2 regions of the Halobacillus sp. 12SKB genome follow, and region 2 is predicted to be linked to the other one. Evidence: a T-box and tRNA genes for the amino acid it is inferred to sense, from the RefSeq annotation. Region 2 holds a T-box; the other holds one or more tRNA genes.

Region 1 (9,638 bases), 1.3 Mb from region 2:
ATAGTCGTAAATGGGTAAGGTTGTTCTTAACGACCTTATGGATCGGCGGTTTGACGACGTTGATCATCAGTTTTATCTTTAAATATGATTCGTATGCTGAAGTGCTGAAGCCGTTCCAACTTTTTGAGCTCTTTGGCTTATTGTTATTTTTTGCGGGCCTTGGATTTATATTCAGCATCATTAGTCAGATGGGTTTCTTCGCCTACCTGACAGTCAATCAGTTTGGAAAGGGCATATTTCGTTCTTTATGGACCCCGGTCCAAATCTTCTTGATCGTATTTACGCTCTTTGACCTTGTGTACTTTAGATATCAGGCAGCAGAAAACGCGTCCATCTGGCCGTTTTTATGGACAGCCTTAGGTCTTCTTGGTCTATCGGTCATCGTTGCTTATATAAAGGCAAAGGAAACGAAGCGGCATGCATTTATTCCTGCCCTGTTTTTTATGATCGTCGTTACAAGTGTCGAGTGGGTTCCTGCTTTACGAGCCCAGGGCAGTGATTATGTATGGTTGATGATTATTCCTTTGTTCATCTGCAATGCGTATCAACTCCTTTTACTTCACCGTATAACAAAAACGTCGGAAAAAGCTGCCTGAAAAACAACCACCGCACAAGAAGCGCGGTGGTTGTTTTTTTTATGGGTTATTCAATTTGAGTGGTCTCTGATTCTGCGCCACTGACCAGCTCAGTAATGCTTACGAATTTCAATCCTTTTTGTTTCAAGCCGGGCAGGATGACCTCAAGAGCTTTCGCCGTTTGTTTCACTGAATCAGAAGCATGCATTAAGATGATATCTCCTTCTGAACCTTCATTAAGAACGGTGTCTATGATGGTATTCGTGCCTGGATTTTCCCAGTCCCTCGGATTGATGCTCCATTGGACCGCCTGCATTCCCTCTTTTTCAATCATTTTCAAAACCTCTTTGTCCATATGACCATGAGGCGGGCGGATCCATTTAATGTCTTCAAAACCCAGTTTCTCAAAAGCGTCCTTTGCTTGGCTCATGTCTTGTTGTACTTGTGCGGGCTTTTGTTCAAGGTAACTTTCGTATTTATATCCCATCATCCCGATTTCGTGTTTTCCTTCATGAATCTCCTTGATAATATCGGGGTGACGCTCCGCCCATTCACCACTGACAAAAAAAGTGGCCTGGACCTTGTTGGCTTCTAACTGCTTCAATACATCGTGGACCTTCTCTGTTCCCCAGCTTATATTAAATGTCAGTGCAACGTTTGAATTTTTTTCGCTTCCTTGTGTCAAAGCACGGGGCTCACCTTCATTAGAAAAGACGGGGAGTTGACTCCACTGTCCGATCCACAAGAAGAGGGCGCAAAAAAAGGCCAAAGCCACCACAACTCCATAGCGTTTCATCCGCTCAGCTTTCCAAGTGTAGAAACTCATTGCACGATTCACCTTCCTTCCAATATGTTCTATACATATGAAAAAAAGGACAACCTATGCTAAAAACACAAGATTTAGGGTAAAAATATAGAGAGTTGTTAAAGGGAGGTCCTTTAAGGTGCATGGTTTAATGATTAATGAACAGGAACGTCGTGAAATTGAATATTTGTTAAAGAGAGAAATGGAAGAAATCACGTTTGACCTCGGAGACCACAGAATCGATCAAGGACTTAAAAGAGCGATGGAAGAAAGGTATGAAGTTCTTTTTCAGATCTTCCGCAGATTTGCAACCAGGGAAGAGTGTTTACAGTATATGCCCAGGAGAAAGAAGCAGAATTAATCTATAATCATTTCAGCTTATCAATAATGCTAAAGGTCACAAACTAAGCCCTGAAGGTAGATCAGGGCTTTTATTATGCACCTTTGCCCGATGAAATAACTTTTTTCAATGAATTTCACGAAAAGCATTGCTTTTCTTTTTTAGCCTGTGATATATTATTAAACGTTGTCGGAAAACAAAACAGCGCAGCGGAAACAAACGAATTTCTTTGAAAAAAAGTTATTGACACTGCGAGGCAGACATGATAAATTATTAAATGTCGCCAAAACGACACCGAAAAAAACATCACAAAAAAGTTGTTGACACAAACAACCGAAAGTGATAAACTAATTAAGTCGCTGACAAAGCGGCACGCAAAACATTTGATCTTTGAAAACTGAACGAACCAACCAGTACGTCAAAACATTTCTTCTTTATAGAAGAAATTTGAAACAAAGCACATTCGGTGTGCAAATGAGCAAGTCAAACTTAACTTTTATGGAGAGTTTGATCCTGGCTCAGGACGAACGCTGGCGGCGTGCCTAATACATGCAAGTCGAGCGCGGGAAGCGAGTGGATCCCTTCGGGGTGAAGCTCGTGGAACGAGCGGCGGACGGGTGAGTAACACGTGGGCAACCTGCCTGTAAGATCGGAATAACCCCGGGAAACCGGGGCTAATGCCGGGTAATACTTTCTTTCGCATGAAGGAGAGTTGAAAGATGGCTTCTCGCTATCACTTACAGATGGGCCCGCGGCGCATTAGCTAGTTGGTGAGGTAACGGCTCACCAAGGCGACGATGCGTAGCCGACCTGAGAGGGTGATCGGCCACACTGGGACTGAGACACGGCCCAGACTCCTACGGGAGGCAGCAGTAGGGAATCTTCCGCAATGGACGAAAGTCTGACGGAGCAACGCCGCGTGAACGATGAAGGTCTTCGGATCGTAAAGTTCTGTTGTTAGGGAAGAACAAGTACCGTTCGAACAGGGCGGTACCTTGACGGTACCTAACGAGGAAGCCCCGGCTAACTACGTGCCAGCAGCCGCGGTAATACGTAGGGGGCAAGCGTTGTCCGGAATTATTGGGCGTAAAGCGCGCGCAGGCGGTTCCTTAAGTCTGATGTGAAAGCCCACGGCTCAACCGTGGAGGGTCATTGGAAACTGGGGAACTTGAGGACAGAAGAGGAGAGTGGAATTCCACGTGTAGCGGTGAAATGCGTAGATATGTGGAGGAACACCAGTGGCGAAGGCGACTCTCTGGTCTGTTTCTGACGCTGAGGTGCGAAAGCGTGGGTAGCAAACAGGATTAGATACCCTGGTAGTCCACGCCGTAAACGATGAGTGCTAGGTGTTAGGGGGCTTCCACCCCTTAGTGCTGAAGTTAACGCATTAAGCACTCCGCCTGGGGAGTACGGCCGCAAGGCTGAAACTCAAAGGAATTGACGGGGGCCCGCACAAGCGGTGGAGCATGTGGTTTAATTCGAAGCAACGCGAAGAACCTTACCAGGTCTTGACATCCTTGGACAATCCTAGAGATAGGACTTTCCCTTCGGGGACCAAGTGACAGGTGGTGCATGGTTGTCGTCAGCTCGTGTCGTGAGATGTTGGGTTAAGTCCCGCAACGAGCGCAACCCCTAATCTTAGTTGCCAGCATTCAGTTGGGCACTCTAAGGTGACTGCCGGTGACAAACCGGAGGAAGGCGGGGATGACGTCAAATCATCATGCCCCTTATGACCTGGGCTACACACGTGCTACAATGGATGGTACAAAGGGCAGCGAAGCCGCGAGGTGTAGCAAATCCCATAAAACCATTCTCAGTTCGGATTGCAGGCTGCAACTCGCCTGCATGAAGCCGGAATCGCTAGTAATCGCGGATCAGCATGCCGCGGTGAATACGTTCCCGGGCCTTGTACACACCGCCCGTCACACCACGAGAGTTGGCAACACCCGAAGTCGGTGAGGTAACCTTTTTGGAGCCAGCCGCCGAAGGTGGGGCCAATGATTGGGGTGAAGTCGTAACAAGGTAGCCGTATCGGAAGGTGCGGCTGGATCACCTCCTTTCTAAGGATATTACGGAAACGTACTGTGTTGGTTGTTCAGTTTTGAGAGATCAAACTATGAATATATGATCTTCCTTCAATTGGGGGGGGGGGGGGCGGAGGGGGGGAGAGGGCGCCCCGGAAAAGGGGGGGGGGGGGGGTGCAAACCCCCACACGCCCACCAAAAAAAAAAGGGGCCTGGCCCGGGGGGGGGGGGCCCCCCTTTGACGGAAGGGGGGCGGGGGTTCGACCCCGCTAGGCTCCACCATTTAAATGTTACACCTAAACACAAGAATCTATTTTGTGTTTTATATTCAACCCTGAATAAGGGCGTGAACCTTGAAAACTGGATAAGGAATCATTGTTTCATCTAACGATGAGGCAAATGATGACAAGACATCTAATTGAAATTGTAAACGTCTTTTCACGAAGATAGTTAAGTGAATAAGGGCGCACGGTGGATGCCTTGGTACTAGGAGCCGATGAAGGACGGGACTAACACCGATATGCTCCGGCGAGCCGTAAGTAGGCTTTGACCCGGAGATTTCCGAATGGGGAAACCCACTGTTCGTAATGGAACAGTATCCTATACTGAATACATAGGTATAGGCAGGCACACCCGGGGAACTGAAACATCTAAGTACCCGGAGGAAGAGAAAGCAAACGCGATTTCCCAAGTAGCGGCGAGCGAAACGGAATCAGCCCAAACCAGAAAGCTTGCTTTCTGGGGTTGTAGGACACTCCATTGGAGTTACCAAAGAGGAAGATAGGCGAATCGATCTGGAAAGGTCAGCCAGAGCAGGTAACAGCCCTGTAGTCGAAATCTTTCTCTCTCCGGAGTGGATCCTGAGTACGGCGGAACACGAGGAATTCCGTCGGAATCCGGGAGGACCATCTCCCAAGGCTAAATACTCCCTAGTGACCGATAGTGAACCAGTACCGTGAGGGAAAGGTGAAAAGCACCCCGGAAGGGGAGTGAAAGAGAACCTGAAACCGTGTGCCTACAAGTAGTCGGAGCCCGTTAATGGGTGACGGCGTGCCTTTTGTAGAATGAACCGGCGAGTTACGACCGTATGCGAGGTTAAGCAGCAGAAGCGGAGCCGCAGCGAAAGCGAGTCTGAATAGGGCGAGTGAGTATGCGGTCGTAGACCCGAAACCGTGTGATCTACCCATGTCCAGGGTGAAGGTCAGGTAACACTGACTGGAGGCCCGAACCCACGCAAGTTGAAAATTGCGGGGATGAGGTGTGGGTAGGGGTGAAATGCCAATCGAACACGGAGATAGCTGGTTCTCTCCGAAATAGCTTTAGGGCTAGCCTCAGAATAGAAAGTCATGGAGGTAGAGCACTGATTGGACGAGGGGCCCCTATCGGGTTACCGAATTCAGTCAAACTCCGAATGCCATAGACTTTGTTCTGGGAGTCAGACCGTGGGTGATAAGGTTCATGGTCGAGAGGGAAACAGCCCAGACCGCCAGCTAAGGTCCCAAAGTGTGTGTTAAGTGGAAAAGGATGTGGAGTTGCTTAGACAACCAGGATGTTGGCTTAGAAGCAGCCATCATTCAAAGAGTGCGTAATAGCTCACTGGTCGAGTGACTCTGCGCCGAAAATGTACCGGGGCTAAACACACCACCGAAGCTGCGGATTGATCTTATGATCAGTGGTAGGAGAGCGTTCTAAGGGCCGTGAAGTCAGACCGTAAGGACTGGTGGAGCGCTTAGAAGTGAGAATGCCGGTATGAGTAGCGAAAAAAGAGTGAGAATCTCTTTCACCGAATGCCTAAGGTTTCCTGAGGAAGGCTCGTCCTCTCAGGGTTAGTCGGGACCTAAGCCGAGGCCGAAAGGCGTAGGCGATGGACAACAGGTTGATATTCCTGTACCACCTCCTTTCCGTTTGAACGACGGGGGGACGCAGGAGGATAAGGAGAGCGCGCCACTGGATGTGCGCGTCCAAGCAGTGAGACGGTCGGATAGGCAAATCCGTCCGGCAACGTCAAGCTGTGATGGGGAGGGAAATAAAGTACCGAAGCTCCTGAGTTCACACTGCCAAGAAAATCCTCTAGTGAGGAAAGAGGTGCCCGTACCGCAAACCGACACAGGTAGGCGAGGAGAGGATCCTAAGGTGAGCGGGAGAACTCTCGTTAAGGAACTCGGCAAAATGACCCCGTAACTTCGGGAGAAGGGGTGCTCCTCTGCCGAGGAGCCGCAGTGAAAAGGCCCAAGCGACTGTTTACCAAAAACACAGGTCTCTGCGAAGCCGTAAGGCGAAGTATAGGGGCTGACACCTGCCCGGTGCTGGAAGGTTAAGGGGATGCGTTAGCTTATGCGAAGCGTTGAACCGAAGCCCCAGTAAACGGCGGCCGTAACTATAACGGTCCTAAGGTAGCGAAATTCCTTGTCGGGTAAGTTCCGACCCGCACGAAAGGTGCAACGACTTGGGCACTGTCTCAACGAGAGACCCGGTGAAATTATACTATGTGTGAAGATGCACATTACCCGCGACAGGACGGAAAGACCCCGTGGAGCTTTACTGTAGCCTGATATTGAATGTTGGTATAGCTTGTACAGGATAGGTAGGAGCCTTGGAAGCCGGAGCGCTAGCTTCGGTGGAGGCGCTGGTGGGATACTACCCTGGCTGTACGGACATTCTAACCCAGGACCGTGATCCGGTCCGGAGACAGTGTCAGGTGGGCAGTTTGACTGGGGCGGTCGCCTCCCAAAAGGTAACGGAGGCGCCCAAAGGTTCCCTCAGAATGGTTGGAAATCATTCGCAGAGTGTAAAGGCACAAGGGAGCTTGACTGCGAGACCTACAAGTCGAGCAGGGACGAAAGTCGGGCTTAGTGATCCGGCGGTTCCGCATGGAAGGGCCGTCGCTCAACGGATAAAAGCTACCCCGGGGATAACAGGCTTATCTCCCCCAAGAGTCCACATCGACGGGGAGGTTTGGCACCTCGATGTCGGCTCATCGCATCCTGGGGCTGTAGTCGGTCCCAAGGGTTGGGCTGTTCGCCCATTAAAGCGGTACGCGAGCTGGGTTCAGAACGTCGTGAGACAGTTCGGTCCCTATCCGTCGTGGGCGTTGGAAATTTGAAAGGAGCTGTCCTTAGTACGAGAGGACCGGGATGGACACACCGCTGGTGTACCAGTTGTTCCGCCAGGAGCATCGCTGGGTAGCTACGTGTGGTCGGGATAAGTGCTGAAAGCATCTAAGCATGAAGCCCCCCTTGAGATGAGATTTCCCTTTGCTTTAAGCAAATAAGATCCCTCAGAGACGATGAGGTTGATAGGTCCGAGGTGGAAGCGTGGTGACACGTGGAGCTGACGGATACTAATGGATCGATGACTTATCTATCTGATTAGAATCATTCGTGAATGACAGTTACTTTTCAAACAAGATGTTTCCTTATCCAGTTTTGAGGGTTCACCTCAAACTTTATATTGATGTGGTGGTGAAGGCGAAGAGGTCACACCTGTTCCCATGCCGAACACAGCAGTTAAGCTCTTCAGCGCCGATGGTAGTCGGGTTTACCCCCGTGAGAGTAGGACGCCGCCACATTGATTCTCTTTCCTTATTAATGCTTTTGATGAATGAACATTATTCCAACGTAGCTCAGTGGTAGAGCAATCGGCTGTTAACCGATCGGTCGTAGGTTCGAATCCTACCGTTGGAGCCACTTGCTTCCATAGCTCAGTGGTAGAGCACTTCCATGGTAAGGAAGGGGTCGCCGGTTCAAATCCGGCTGGAAGCTCTGAGAAACTATCAAACACATGGCCCGTTGGTCAAGTGGTTAAGACACCGCCCTTTCACGGCGGTAACACGGGTTCGAATCCCGTACGGGTCACCACTTATTGGAGGATTAGCTCAGCTGGGAGAGCACTTGCCTTACAAGCAAGGGGTCGCAGGTTCGAACCCTGCATCCTCCACCATTAAATTTATAAGCCGGCCTAGCTCAACTGGCAGAGCAACTGATTTGTAATCAGTAGGTTGGGGGTTCAAGTCCTCTGGCCGGCACCACTTATTTAGTCAAAGTGGAGGGATAGCGAAGTTGGCCAAACGCGGCGGACTGTAAATCCGCTCCCATCGGGTTCGTAGGTTCGAGTCCTACTCCCTCCACCATTTTTTCATTGACGATAACGGCTGACATTCATGATCAGCTATTTTTTATGAAAATAAACATATCTTGTATAATGATCTTTAGATGGTCAATACTATTTTTGTAACTGTTGGGCCATAGCCAAGCGGTAAGGCAACGGTTTTTGGTACCGTCATGCGCTGGTTCGAATCCAGCTGGCCCAGCCATTTCTTAAGAAGATGTTATACTGGATGTTATTATATTATGAGCCATTAGCTCAGCTGGTAGAGAAGCCGTAAGCATCATTGGAATTTCTTCATTGTAGGCTTTGCGAGGAGCGTATGCTTCACCGAAAAATCTATCAACGTGACGAGCACACGGCTTATAAAATAACGAGCATTATGTTTCATACGAGCCATTAGCTCAGCTGGTAGAGCATCTGACTTTTAATCAGAGGGTCGAAGGTTCGAATCCTTCATGGCTCATCTTTCAATTTTATATGCGGGAGTAGTTCAGTGGTAGAACACCACCTTGCCAAGGTGGGGGTCGCGGGTTCGAATCCCGTCTCCCGCTCCATACGGGGCCTTAGCTCAGCTGGGAGAGCGCCTGCTTTGCACGCAGGAGGTCAGCGGTTCGATCCCGCTAGGCTCCACTCTTTAAACCTGACATCAATGATTGATGTCAGGTTTTTTATTGTTTCATCCTCTATATCAATCCGGTCTGTTTGTCATATGTAGAGGTTCGACACCCTTATCTAATGAGGGGTTACAAAAAGTTAAATACTTCTCCATATAAACAAACCCATAATATGTAAAATAATTCGAAACCTTGTAAACATGCATGATTACATACGTTTTCATACTGGTTTTCGTATATATATGCACAAACATGTCCAGTTGAGTCATAACGGGAAAAACGGATACAATTATAGTAGAGAAAAAAGGAGGAACTTTGATGAATAAACAGCTTTCAGTTATCGGTGTACCTATGGACCTTGGACAGATGCGTCGAGGCGTGGATATGGGCCCAAGTGCTATTCGTTATGCAGGTATGGTTGAACGTCTAGAGCAATTGAAATATAACATTGAAGATCTAGGGGACATTGAGATTCCTCGCCCAAAACATAATACAGATGAAAAACAGGATAATTTACGTAACTTGAATGAAATTGCCGAAGGAAGCCGTCGTCTGGCAAAAGCGGTAGATGAAGTCGTAGAAAATAAACGTTTCCCACTTGTACTTGGGGGAGACCATAGTATAGCTATGGGGACTCTTGCAGGAGTTGCGAAACATTATGAAAACCTTGGTGTCATCTGGTATGATGCTCACGGCGATTTAAACACAGGTGACAGCTCGCCTTCTGGTAACATTCATGGGATGCCATTAGCTGTAAGCTTAGGGATCGGTCATGAAAAATTGACGAGTATCCATGATTATGAACCGAAGATTAAACCAGAAAATATAGTGATTATCGGAGCTCGTTCTCTTGATGAAGGAGAAAGAGTGCTTATTGAAGAGAAGGGCATAAAAGTCTATACGATGCATGAAGTTGATCGTATGGGGATGACGCAAGTGATGGAAGAGACAGTGGATTATTTGAAAGATCGTACCGATGGGGTTCATTTAAGCCTGGACCTTGATGGACTGGATCCTAATGAAGCTCCTGGCGTGGGGACACCGGTAATGGGTGGATTAAGCTACCGTGAGAGTCACCTGGCTATGGAAATGCTTCATCAGTCAGGGATGATCACATCCGCGGAATTCGTAGAAGTAAATCCGATTCTCGATGAAAAAAATAAAACCGCTAGC
Region 2 (9,638 bases):
TGATGAATAAAAAATCCGACCGGCAAGCCGATCGGATTTTTTATTCATTGTTTAATTTTCCTGAGCGTCTGATCCAGAATCATTTCCTCCTGAACCATCGCCAGCTCCTTCTCCAGAGCCGGAGTCGGAACCGGAACCAGAACCATCTCCTCCAGTTCCACCTTCAGATCCATCTCCTCCAGAGTCCTCTCCGGAGTCATTGCCTTCGGATCCACTGTCACCAGAATCATTGTTTCCTGATCCGTCACCACCGTTGGACTCTCCACCATCTGAATTTCCTTCACCATCTCCAGAATCGTTTCCGTTTGAACCGCTGGAGTTATCGTCCCCCTCATTGGAAGATCCGTTATTGGAAGAGTCATTCCCTGAGTTGGAATTTTCTCCAGAATTGTTACCTCCAGAATTGTTAGAAGAGGTATCTTCATCATCTGACGGTTCTGGTGCGCCAGGGTTCCCTACGGTCGTCGTCCCGGATAATCCTGAAGATTGACCGAAGTAATCCACAGCTCTTACAGCATAAATCCCGCTTTCTCCTGAGAAGCCGAGTGAGTTGTCTGTCGTATTTCCGACAAACGTGAATGATCCACCTGGAGTAGAAGCGCGATAGATACGGTATCCTACAACATCGCTACTGGAGGATGATGTCCATGAAAGAGCTGATCCACTAGCACTCACAGAACCTGGTGCGGCTGGTGCTTGTCCATCATTATCAATGGAAGAAGCTGTTGACCCGATACTTCCTGTGGAAGGGAGAGCCACATTGGACCATGCACCTGAATTCGGCAAGAGTTCTCTTAATACTTCAGAACTTGTGTATCCATTTTCTTCTAAGAATTCAGGGCTGAGTGTAACCCCGCCACCATCGATAATAAATTCGCCAGGTGTATTTGGACCTGCTACGACCAGTTGGTCTTTGACACGTACAAAATCACCGCTGATTAAACTGTCATCAACTTTTGTTGGTGCATAGTCGGCGTCGTACAGATCGCTCTTGGCAAGACCGACAGAAGAACATAGATCAGATGCCAGCAATCCTGATGTTGCACAATAAGATCGTGTAACTAAGCCGCCCGGGCTTTGGAATCCACTGTCCGGAACCATTAATTCAGGACGAATTTCGGAAACAGCATTAACGACGTCTGCCCATAAGCCCTGCGTACGCTGGTTGTAATTCAAGCGCTGCATGTTTCCTTCAGCGAAACCTGTCCACATCCCAACCGTGACATTAGGGTTTGTCGCTACAAACCAGGAGTCTCGAGTTGATTGTGATGTTCCGGTTTTTCCGGCCCAGTCAACGCCTCGGTTGTACAGCATACCGCGGACCCTGGAGCCTGTGCCATATTCCAATACATCTCGCATGACATCGATGGTTAGGTAAGCAGCCTGTGGGCTGTATACTTCTGTTTCTTCAACTTCATGTTCATAGATGGTTTCTCCATCTTTTGTTTCGATTTTTTCAATCATGTATGCATCTACGAATTTACCCATGTTTCCGAAGGTTGCATAGGCGTTTACGTTGTTTTCTACTGTAATTCCGTACCTGAGCCCACCAAGTGCCATGGACTCATTCGTGTAGTCATCTTTAACTAAGTTCTCTTCCATTCCCATTTTAACCAGATAGTTTTCTACCGGTTTTTGAGATTGAATTTTTTTGTATTGTTTTACTGCAGGCACGTTATATGATTGAGCAAGAGCATAACGGGCAGAAACAAATCCTCTATGGTTTCTCGAGAAGTTACGAACTTCCTTTCCGCTATCGTAGTAGTAAGGAACATCTGCAATCACAGAGCCAGGTTGAGCTGCTCCCAAATCAAAACTCGGTCCATATACAAGAAGCGGCTTCATAGTACTACCGTTCGAACGGCGGGCCTGAGTTGCGTGGTTTAGGTTTTCTTCTTCAAAATCATATCCTCCGATGAAACCGTAGATCTTGCCTGTAGAGTTTTCAACAATCAGGCTTCCCAGTTGTAAAGGCGATTTAACCTTTTCTTCCTGGCCTTCACTGTTCAATACCGTTTCTTGCCCCCATGGCCAATTTCCTTTCGTATAAGAATCTCTCACTTTCTGCATCGCGTCATAAACTTCTTTGTCTAGTGTTGTATGAATCTGGTAACCACCGGAAGAAAGTTCACGCTCTGCCATAGTGTTATATTCCTCACGTAAGGATTCATCTTCATTGAGGTCTTTTTGTGTGTGGCCATTTTGCTTCATCAAGTGATCTTTGATTAACGTTTTTGCTCGTTTGTGGACTTCTTGGTTAATCGCAGGATAAGTCCCTAGCACAGTCGCTTTTGGATCTGTTAACGTTTCTTCATTAATCTGGAACTTCATCGCTTCATCATACTCTGCCTGAGTGATGTACCCAGCCTCGTGCATACGTTCCAGAACTTCGTGCATCCGGTCGATTCCCGCTTCTAAGTTTTCTGGTTCTTTTATCGTTCCGTCATTATAAAAAGGGGTATATCCGAACGGGGATTGAGGTAATCCTGCAATAAAAGCGGATTGTGCCAATGTTAAGTCTTTGGCATCCACACCAAAAATACCCTGGGCGGCTGTTTGTACGCCTGCCACATTTTGACCATTCGCATTTCTGCCAAAAGGTACGATGTTTAAATAGGCTTCCAATATCTGATCTTTGTCAAGGAATCGCTCAATTCTCAATGCCAGCAGCATTTCCTTGGCTTTACGTTCAAATGACACTTCGTTCGTAAGTATTTGGTTTTTAACCAGCTGCTGGGTCAATGTACTTCCACCTGTTTTTACAGAGGAGTTAGTCACTTCTTGAACAACCGCACGGATGACCGCTTTTGGAACCACACCTTTGTGTTCCCCGAAATATTCATCCTCTGTCGCAATGACAGCATTTCTCAAATCTTCACTGACCTGATCCAGTTGGACCTCCTCACGGTAGAGGTCTGACCTGACGTCACCAATCTCAGTTTTTTCATCATTGAAAAACATGGTCGAGGTCTCTGAATAGTTATAAATCGTTTCTTTCATTTGTTCTTCACTTCTGACCTCTTCATCTTTCACAAGAGAAGCGAAATAGCCGGCGCCTACACCACCTGCGAAGAATAACCCGATAACACCGATGATGATAAAAAATAAGATGACGTTCCATACGACATCATAGGTGATCCGGCCATTTTTCTGGATGGTGCCACTCTGCCATAAAGAGCGTATATCCAGCTTCTTTCGCCCGTTTTCCGGTTTATTAGACATGATAATACCTCCTAAAAAATCCACCAATATTATAACACACCCAGGGGAGATAGGATATAATTCTACCCCTGGTTTATTGCTTTTTGGATTGTGTTGTGATAAATATATACGTAGATGAATATATGTGCGTTGAAGGACTGGAGTAAAAAACAATTCCCTGTCTCAGAGAACCGGCGGCGGGTGAGAGCCGGTACACAATTGTTTTTGAATTACGACCTGGAGCATTCTTCTGGTATGAATCAGAAGACGGTGAAATGCCGTTATCGATCGGAGTGGCACATGATATGTATGTGCAACAAGGGTGGTACCGCGAGACCTCGTCCCTTTATACAAGGGGATGAGGTCTTTTTTGTTTTCAGAAAATTCATCTCTTAGGCCTTAGCACAAGTCTACTTATAACAGATTGAGGAGTGATCCAATGGATATTTTGAAGGATTTGCAACAACGTGGTTTGATCAACCAGATGACAGACGAAGAAGGATTGAAAAAGCACCTTGAAACAGAACAGGTAACGCTATACTGTGGCTTTGATCCGACAGCGGATAGTCTGCATATTGGACATTTGCTTCCAGTTCTCATGTTGAAAAGGTTCCAACAAGCAGGACATCGTCCGATTGCCCTTGTTGGCGGCGGTACTGGAATGATCGGGGACCCGAGTGGCCGCTCAAGTGAAAGGCAGCTGAACAGTGCAGAGGTCGTTCAAGGGTACAGTGAGAGCATCAAAGAACAATTAGCGAGAATCCTTAATTTCGATGAAGGTGAAAATGCAGCGGTTGCGCGAAATAACCATGAGTGGTTATCTCAAATGACCATCATTGATTTCCTTCGGGATACTGGTAAACACTTTGGGATCAACTATATGTTGGCGAAAGATTCTGTAGAGTCCCGCATTGAGCAGGGAATCAGCTATACAGAATTCTCTTACATGATCCTGCAGTCTCTTGACTTCCAACAGTTGTATCAAAAAGAAAATTGCACGCTTCAAATCGGTGGAAGCGATCAGTGGGGGAACATTACAGCTGGTCTTGAACTGCTGAGACGATCTGCCGCAGGAGAAGAAGAAGTGGAAGTCTATGGTTTGACTGTTCCATTGATTACAAAAGCCGATGGATCAAAATTCGGGAAGACAGCTGGTGGGGCGATCTGGCTTGATCCTGAGAAAACGTCCCCTTACGAATTCTATCAGTTCTGGATCAACGCAGATGATCGCGATGTCATCCGCTTCCTGAAGTATTTCACATTCCTGGACTTAGAGGAAATTTCTGAACTTGAAAAAGAAGTAGAAGCTCAACCGGAAAAACGTGTGGCTCAACGTCGTCTAGCTGAAGAAATGACCAAGCTCGTTCATGATGAGGAAGCCTTGAAACAGGCGGAGCGCATTTCTGCTGCTTTATTTAGTGGAGATATCAAGGCTTTATCAGGCGCAGAAATTGAACAGGGATTTAAAGATGTTCCAACTTACAACTCCGACGAAAAAGAACCGCAGCTGCTGGATCTGCTTGTGAACGCAGGCATTTCCTCTTCGAAGCGTCAGGCGCGGGAGGATATCGGCAATGGTGCTGTTTATATTAACGGAGAACGTAATCAGGATCTCAAACATACGATCAGTGAGGAAGATCGTATTGAGGATCGCTTTACGATTATCCGTCGCGGGAAGAAAAAGTACTTCTTGATTAAATTCCAATAACAAAATAAAGAGGCAGGTCGTGGAGGCCTGCCTCTTTTTTATGAACAATTATAGAGAAAAGAAAGGAGAGTACTTTCTTTTCTCTATAATAATTAAGACATAAAAAAGCACCTTTGGAATGTAAATGACATTCCAAAGGTGCTTTGTCGTCATTCTGCAAAAGCAGAAATTAACGAGAGTAGAATTCAACGATAAGAGCTTCGTTGATTTCAGAAGGAAGCTCAGAACGCTCAGGGAAACGAGTGTACGTTCCTTCACGCTTGTCTTCGTCGAAAGTAAGATATTCTGGTACGAAGTTATTTACTTCGATCGCTTCTTCTACGACGTTAAGCTTTTGAGATTTTTCGCGAAGGCTGATCACTTGACCAGGAGCTACGCGGTAAGATGGGATATCAACGCGACCGCCATCTACAGTAACGTGACCGTGAGTAACTAGCTGACGAGCTTGGTTGCGCGTACGAGCTAGACCTAAACGGTAAACGAGGTTATCCAAACGGGATTCAAGAAGCAACATGAAGTTTTCACCGTGGATCCCTTTCATGTTACCCGCTTCTTCAAACAAGCGACGGAATTGACGCTCAGTCAAACCGTACATGAAACGAAGCTTCTGCTTCTCTTGTAGTTGAAGACCGAATTCGGATAGTTTTTTACGTTGGTTTGGACCGTGTTGTCCAGGAGCGTAAGGGCGCTTTTCAAGCTCCTTACCAGTTCCGCTTAAAGAAATACCATAACGACGTGATTTTTTCCAGGTTGGACCTGTATAACGTGCCATAGGAATTTCCTCCTTTTTATTTTATTTTGCATAAAATAAAAACAGTGTGTCCCTTCGGTCATTGCTCATTATGTTTTCATGCACCTTCGCCCCAGCAGCAGAGAGTTACGCGATGCACCTCAAAGCGAGGAACAAAATGATGACAATGGTGGTTCACATAGGCTGCCATTTATTTTACACAACGAATATTGTAATCTTATTAGAGATGGAAGTCAAGGGGTTTGGTTTGAAAAATAAAGATAAGTAGGGATGAAAGGAAAATTGAAAACAGGATCAACATTCTATATGTAAACATTTAGAGCAGAAACTCCCGGCGTAGGTGAGGGAGAGCAATCCCTGAGTCATCTTAAGTACAATTACAAATCAGCAGTAACTTTATATCCTTGTGAAAATCCCCATGCTCTTCTCTATGATGCCAAAGGGATGTTCTCATCAGAAGGAGGGTATAGTTCAATGCTGGATGATTCTGAACATATAGAGATAGAATGATATCATATTGAACATATAGTTAATAATGATATATTTTTTTACATATTGACGGTCGTATTTATGATTAAAGTAATGGTACAATATACTCAAATCGTTTGTTAGGGAAGATAGGTGAGTCGAATGATTGTCCAATCCCTCATAAATAAGAAAATGGAAAAACTACAAAGTCTTTTGTTCCAATATCTTATTTCGGAATCACCCTATACGTATGAACAGTTTGTTGTCAACCTGACTGATAAAATAAAGGAATTTTCACAAGCCTCTTTTTGCGCCATTTATTTGCTGGATGAGTGGAAAGGTCGGTTTCAAATTCATTCAAAGGATGAGGCAGTGAGAGTATCATTGAGAAGCCACTTTTCTTTGGATGATCTATATGCCGAAACGACAATTCAATCAGACGTGTCACATATCATCGACGCGAAATCAACAGGCTCCTCATTAAGAGTTGCTTCCCTCCACTCCGGTGAAACCGTCTATGGATATCTAGTTTTGAAGGAGAAGTCTGCCGTCCGGATGGAGGAGGAGTTACTGCTTGCGATTAGTTCTGAGGTTACAAAGTGTATAAAAAAGTTCGAAGGTTTTTACGCTTCCATGGAGGAAGAGAAAAAGTACGAGTTATTATACAAAATAACTTCTCATTTCCATTCCTCTATTGATACAGATGGAGTGTTAAAAGAGATCATAGACACTTTAAGAAAAACCTATCCAGATTTTCAATACTATTTATTATTGTCGAATGATTATACAAAAGATAACGATCTTCCTGTCCGCGAGCTCACTTACGACATGGATCTTGAGTCAAGTGCAAGTACACAGGCTTATTTAACAGGAGAAGTACAAATGGAAGACCACCTGGTAGAAAAACGTTCCATTCTATATGCTCCTCTTAAAGGGAAACAAGGCATCTATGGAGTCTTGAAGGTTGTGACACCAGGGTACTTGTATTTCCCCAAAAAAGATGTTGAATTTTTCATTTTCATAGCAAACACAGCAGGAAAAGCTCTTGAAAATGCCCAGCTTTATCAGCAATCAAGAAAGTTAAACAGTGATCTGCAATTAATTAATTCCACCTCGCAAAAACTTAACTCCAATATGCGATTAACAGAAAAGATCAGTTATATGGCGCATAAAATTCAGCAGTCTTTTCATGCAGATGAAGTCGGTTTTGTTACGTATGAAGATCTTTCAAGTCACACCGTTCTTGAAGGGAGTACAGAATACTTTGCTTCATCCGACTCAAGCCCACTGGTGCATCATGTGAAAAGAACCATATCCCATCAAGAGGGCCCGCTTTTCATAAGTGATCTGGAGGCGAAGCCGTTTGAACATGTCCTGCCATACCGTTCTCTGATGGCCGTGCCGATGAAAGATCACGAACATTTCAGTGGTCTTGCCATTGTCCTCCATAAAGATCCTTATTTTTTTACATTTGAGTCATTTAAACTTCTTCAATCGCTTGTCGCCCATTCTACACTGGCCTTTGCGAATTCAATCCTGAGAGAGGAGTTGGAGAAGGCGGTCATCACTGATTATCTAACAAAACTTCATTCCAGAGTTCATCTGGACCGGTGTGTGGAACAACATGTTAAGCATGATGAGATCGGTAGTTTGATTCTCTTTGATATTGATAATTTTAAAACCATTAATGACACTTATGGCCATCAGGTTGGTGATGAAGTCATTTGCCAGGTAGCTGATATAATTAAATCTGTCATTGGAGATCAAGGTCTTTCCGCACGGTGGGGAGGAGAAGAACTCGCGGTCTATCTTCCTATGGTTCCATCTGAAAAAGCCCATGATCTAACGGAAACGATCCGTGAAAAGATAGCGGTCTCAACTTCCCCTGCTGTAACGGTTTCCTGTGGAATTGCTCCTTGGAAGGCCGAATGGCTCAGGCCGGACCGGAAGCAAATTGTCCAACAGGCGGATCAAGCCTTATATAAAGCTAAAAGTTCTGGAAGAAATCGCATAGTAACAGCTCATCCAATTATAGAGAGAAGCTAAAAGAAGCCGCTGGAGTGAAAATACCCAGCGGCTTCTTTTTAAATATATTCTTGCAAAGTTTGTACGAATTCGACTAGTTTCTCCTCATCCACTTCATCAAACCTTCCTTTAGAAGGGCTGTCGATATCAAGGACGCCAAAGATTTCACCATTCTTTACAATAGGTACGACAATCTCAGATTGACTTGCCGCATCACAAGCAATATGCCCTGGAAACGCATGGACGTCCTCGATGCGCTGAACTTCATTTTTAGCTACGGCTGTACCACAGACCCCTCTGCCTGATGGGATCCGGACGCAAGCAGGAAGGCCCTGGAAAGGACCAAGAACAAGCTGGCTGTCTTTCCACAAATAGAAGCCGACCCAATTGACATCATCCAGGAACTGATTGAGAAGGGAGGATGCATTGGACAAGTTTGCGATTTGATCTGGTTCGTCCTCGATGAGAGCTTTTAATTGTTTAATGACCAGATCGTATGTTTCATTTTTTGTACCTGTATAAGAAGTTGATTGAAACATCATTATACCTCCTGAACTTATAGTATTCGACAAAAAGAGAATTTTCTGTCGGTATTTGATGGACGATTGCTAGCAGGAAATCCAACAAATGTAGAGAATCTTTTCCTGAGGGGGAAAAATAATGAGCCGACCAAACGTAACGCGTGACAAAGTGTTAGATGTAGCCTGCCGCCTTTTTTACAGCCAAGGTTTCAATGGAACATCTGTCCGAGATATCGCAAAGGCAGCTAATGTCAATGTCTCGTTGATCCATTACTACTTTAAGAGCAAGCAAGGCCTTTTTGAATCGCTCGCTGTAAGCTATTTCGAGCCCTATCTTGAAATGCTGGAAAACGAGCAACCCTCAGAAGGTGAATATCGTCAAAATGAATTAGTGAAAAAAATTCTACATTATAAACAATCAAATTATCAACTATCTTGTTTGTTAAACAGGGAGCTAACGTTAAACACCACGTTTGCAAGAGAAATGCTCGTCACTTACTTGGCGAAAGAGAATCATTTACTTACTCAAATCCTTTTCGATAAAAACTCCCATATTGATGTCACTTTTAAAGAAAAATTATGCCTGCTTCAATTGAAAGGACTTTTAAATGCTCCGTTCATGATGCCGCATGAGTTTAAAGATCCATTTATTACAGACGCTTCTCTCAACCACTTTGTAGAAATGTATAGTGGACTAATGAATGATCATCGTTCCGTTCAGGAGCTTGCTAAAGCTTGAGAATCCGGTGGTCGATTGAGCTGTATCCTTGACCCAGACCTGATGCTGTATGAGCGTCAGAACCGTATATTAAAGGAATGCCCATGGAAGAGGCTTGTCTTGCCATTTGTAATGGCGGATAAGTCTCTTTGCAATGCTCTTTCACGATCCCTGCCCCGTTATAATCAAGGGTATATCCATGATCCTGAACAAGTTGAAGGAACGAATGAGCCTGTTTTTCCCAAT

What was found. The T-box of region 2 lies ahead of tyrS (tyrosine--tRNA ligase). A T-box ahead of a tRNA ligase gene usually reads a tRNA of that ligase, here a tRNA-Tyr.
Region 1: it has a tRNA-Tyr gene. The T-box ahead of tyrS (tyrosine--tRNA ligase) is inferred to sense a tRNA for this amino acid. The anticodon was not compared.

Annotation. Positions count from the first base shown of each region.
Region 1 is NZ_JBRFWR010000001.1:902,662-912,299, reverse strand. Features, by position in the region: gene ACQ4XT_RS04520 (KinB-signaling pathway activation protein) at 1-596, shown strand, start outside; gene pdaB (polysaccharide deacetylase family sporulation protein PdaB) at 643-1,401, opposite strand; gene ACQ4XT_RS04510 (hypothetical protein) at 1,520-1,741, shown strand; rRNA gene ACQ4XT_RS04505 (16S ribosomal RNA) at 2,216-3,780, shown strand; rRNA gene ACQ4XT_RS04500 (23S ribosomal RNA) at 4,193-7,108, shown strand; rRNA gene rrf (5S ribosomal RNA) at 7,199-7,312, shown strand; tRNA gene ACQ4XT_RS04490 (tRNA-Asn) at 7,356-7,430, shown strand; tRNA gene ACQ4XT_RS04485 (tRNA-Thr) at 7,434-7,505, shown strand; tRNA gene ACQ4XT_RS04480 (tRNA-Glu) at 7,527-7,601, shown strand; tRNA gene ACQ4XT_RS04475 (tRNA-Val) at 7,608-7,683, shown strand; tRNA gene ACQ4XT_RS04470 (tRNA-Thr) at 7,696-7,771, shown strand; tRNA gene ACQ4XT_RS04465 (tRNA-Tyr) at 7,788-7,873, shown strand; tRNA gene ACQ4XT_RS04460 (tRNA-Gln) at 7,982-8,056, shown strand; tRNA gene ACQ4XT_RS04455 (tRNA-Lys) at 8,242-8,314, shown strand; tRNA gene ACQ4XT_RS04450 (tRNA-Gly) at 8,331-8,405, shown strand; tRNA gene ACQ4XT_RS04445 (tRNA-Ala) at 8,409-8,481, shown strand; gene rocF (arginase) at 8,784-9,638, shown strand, end outside.
Region 2 is NZ_JBRFWR010000001.1:2,192,334-2,201,971, forward strand. Features, by position in the region: gene ACQ4XT_RS10560 (transglycosylase domain-containing protein) at 52-3,222, opposite strand; T-box leader at 3,343-3,550, shown strand; gene tyrS (tyrosine--tRNA ligase) at 3,641-4,909, shown strand; gene rpsD (30S ribosomal protein S4) at 5,079-5,681, opposite strand; gene ACQ4XT_RS10575 (sensor domain-containing diguanylate cyclase) at 6,291-8,174, shown strand; gene msrC (free L-methionine (R)-S-oxide reductase MsrC) at 8,213-8,692, opposite strand; gene refZ (forespore capture DNA-binding protein RefZ) at 8,814-9,413, shown strand; gene hisJ (histidinol-phosphatase HisJ) at 9,403-9,638, opposite strand, start outside.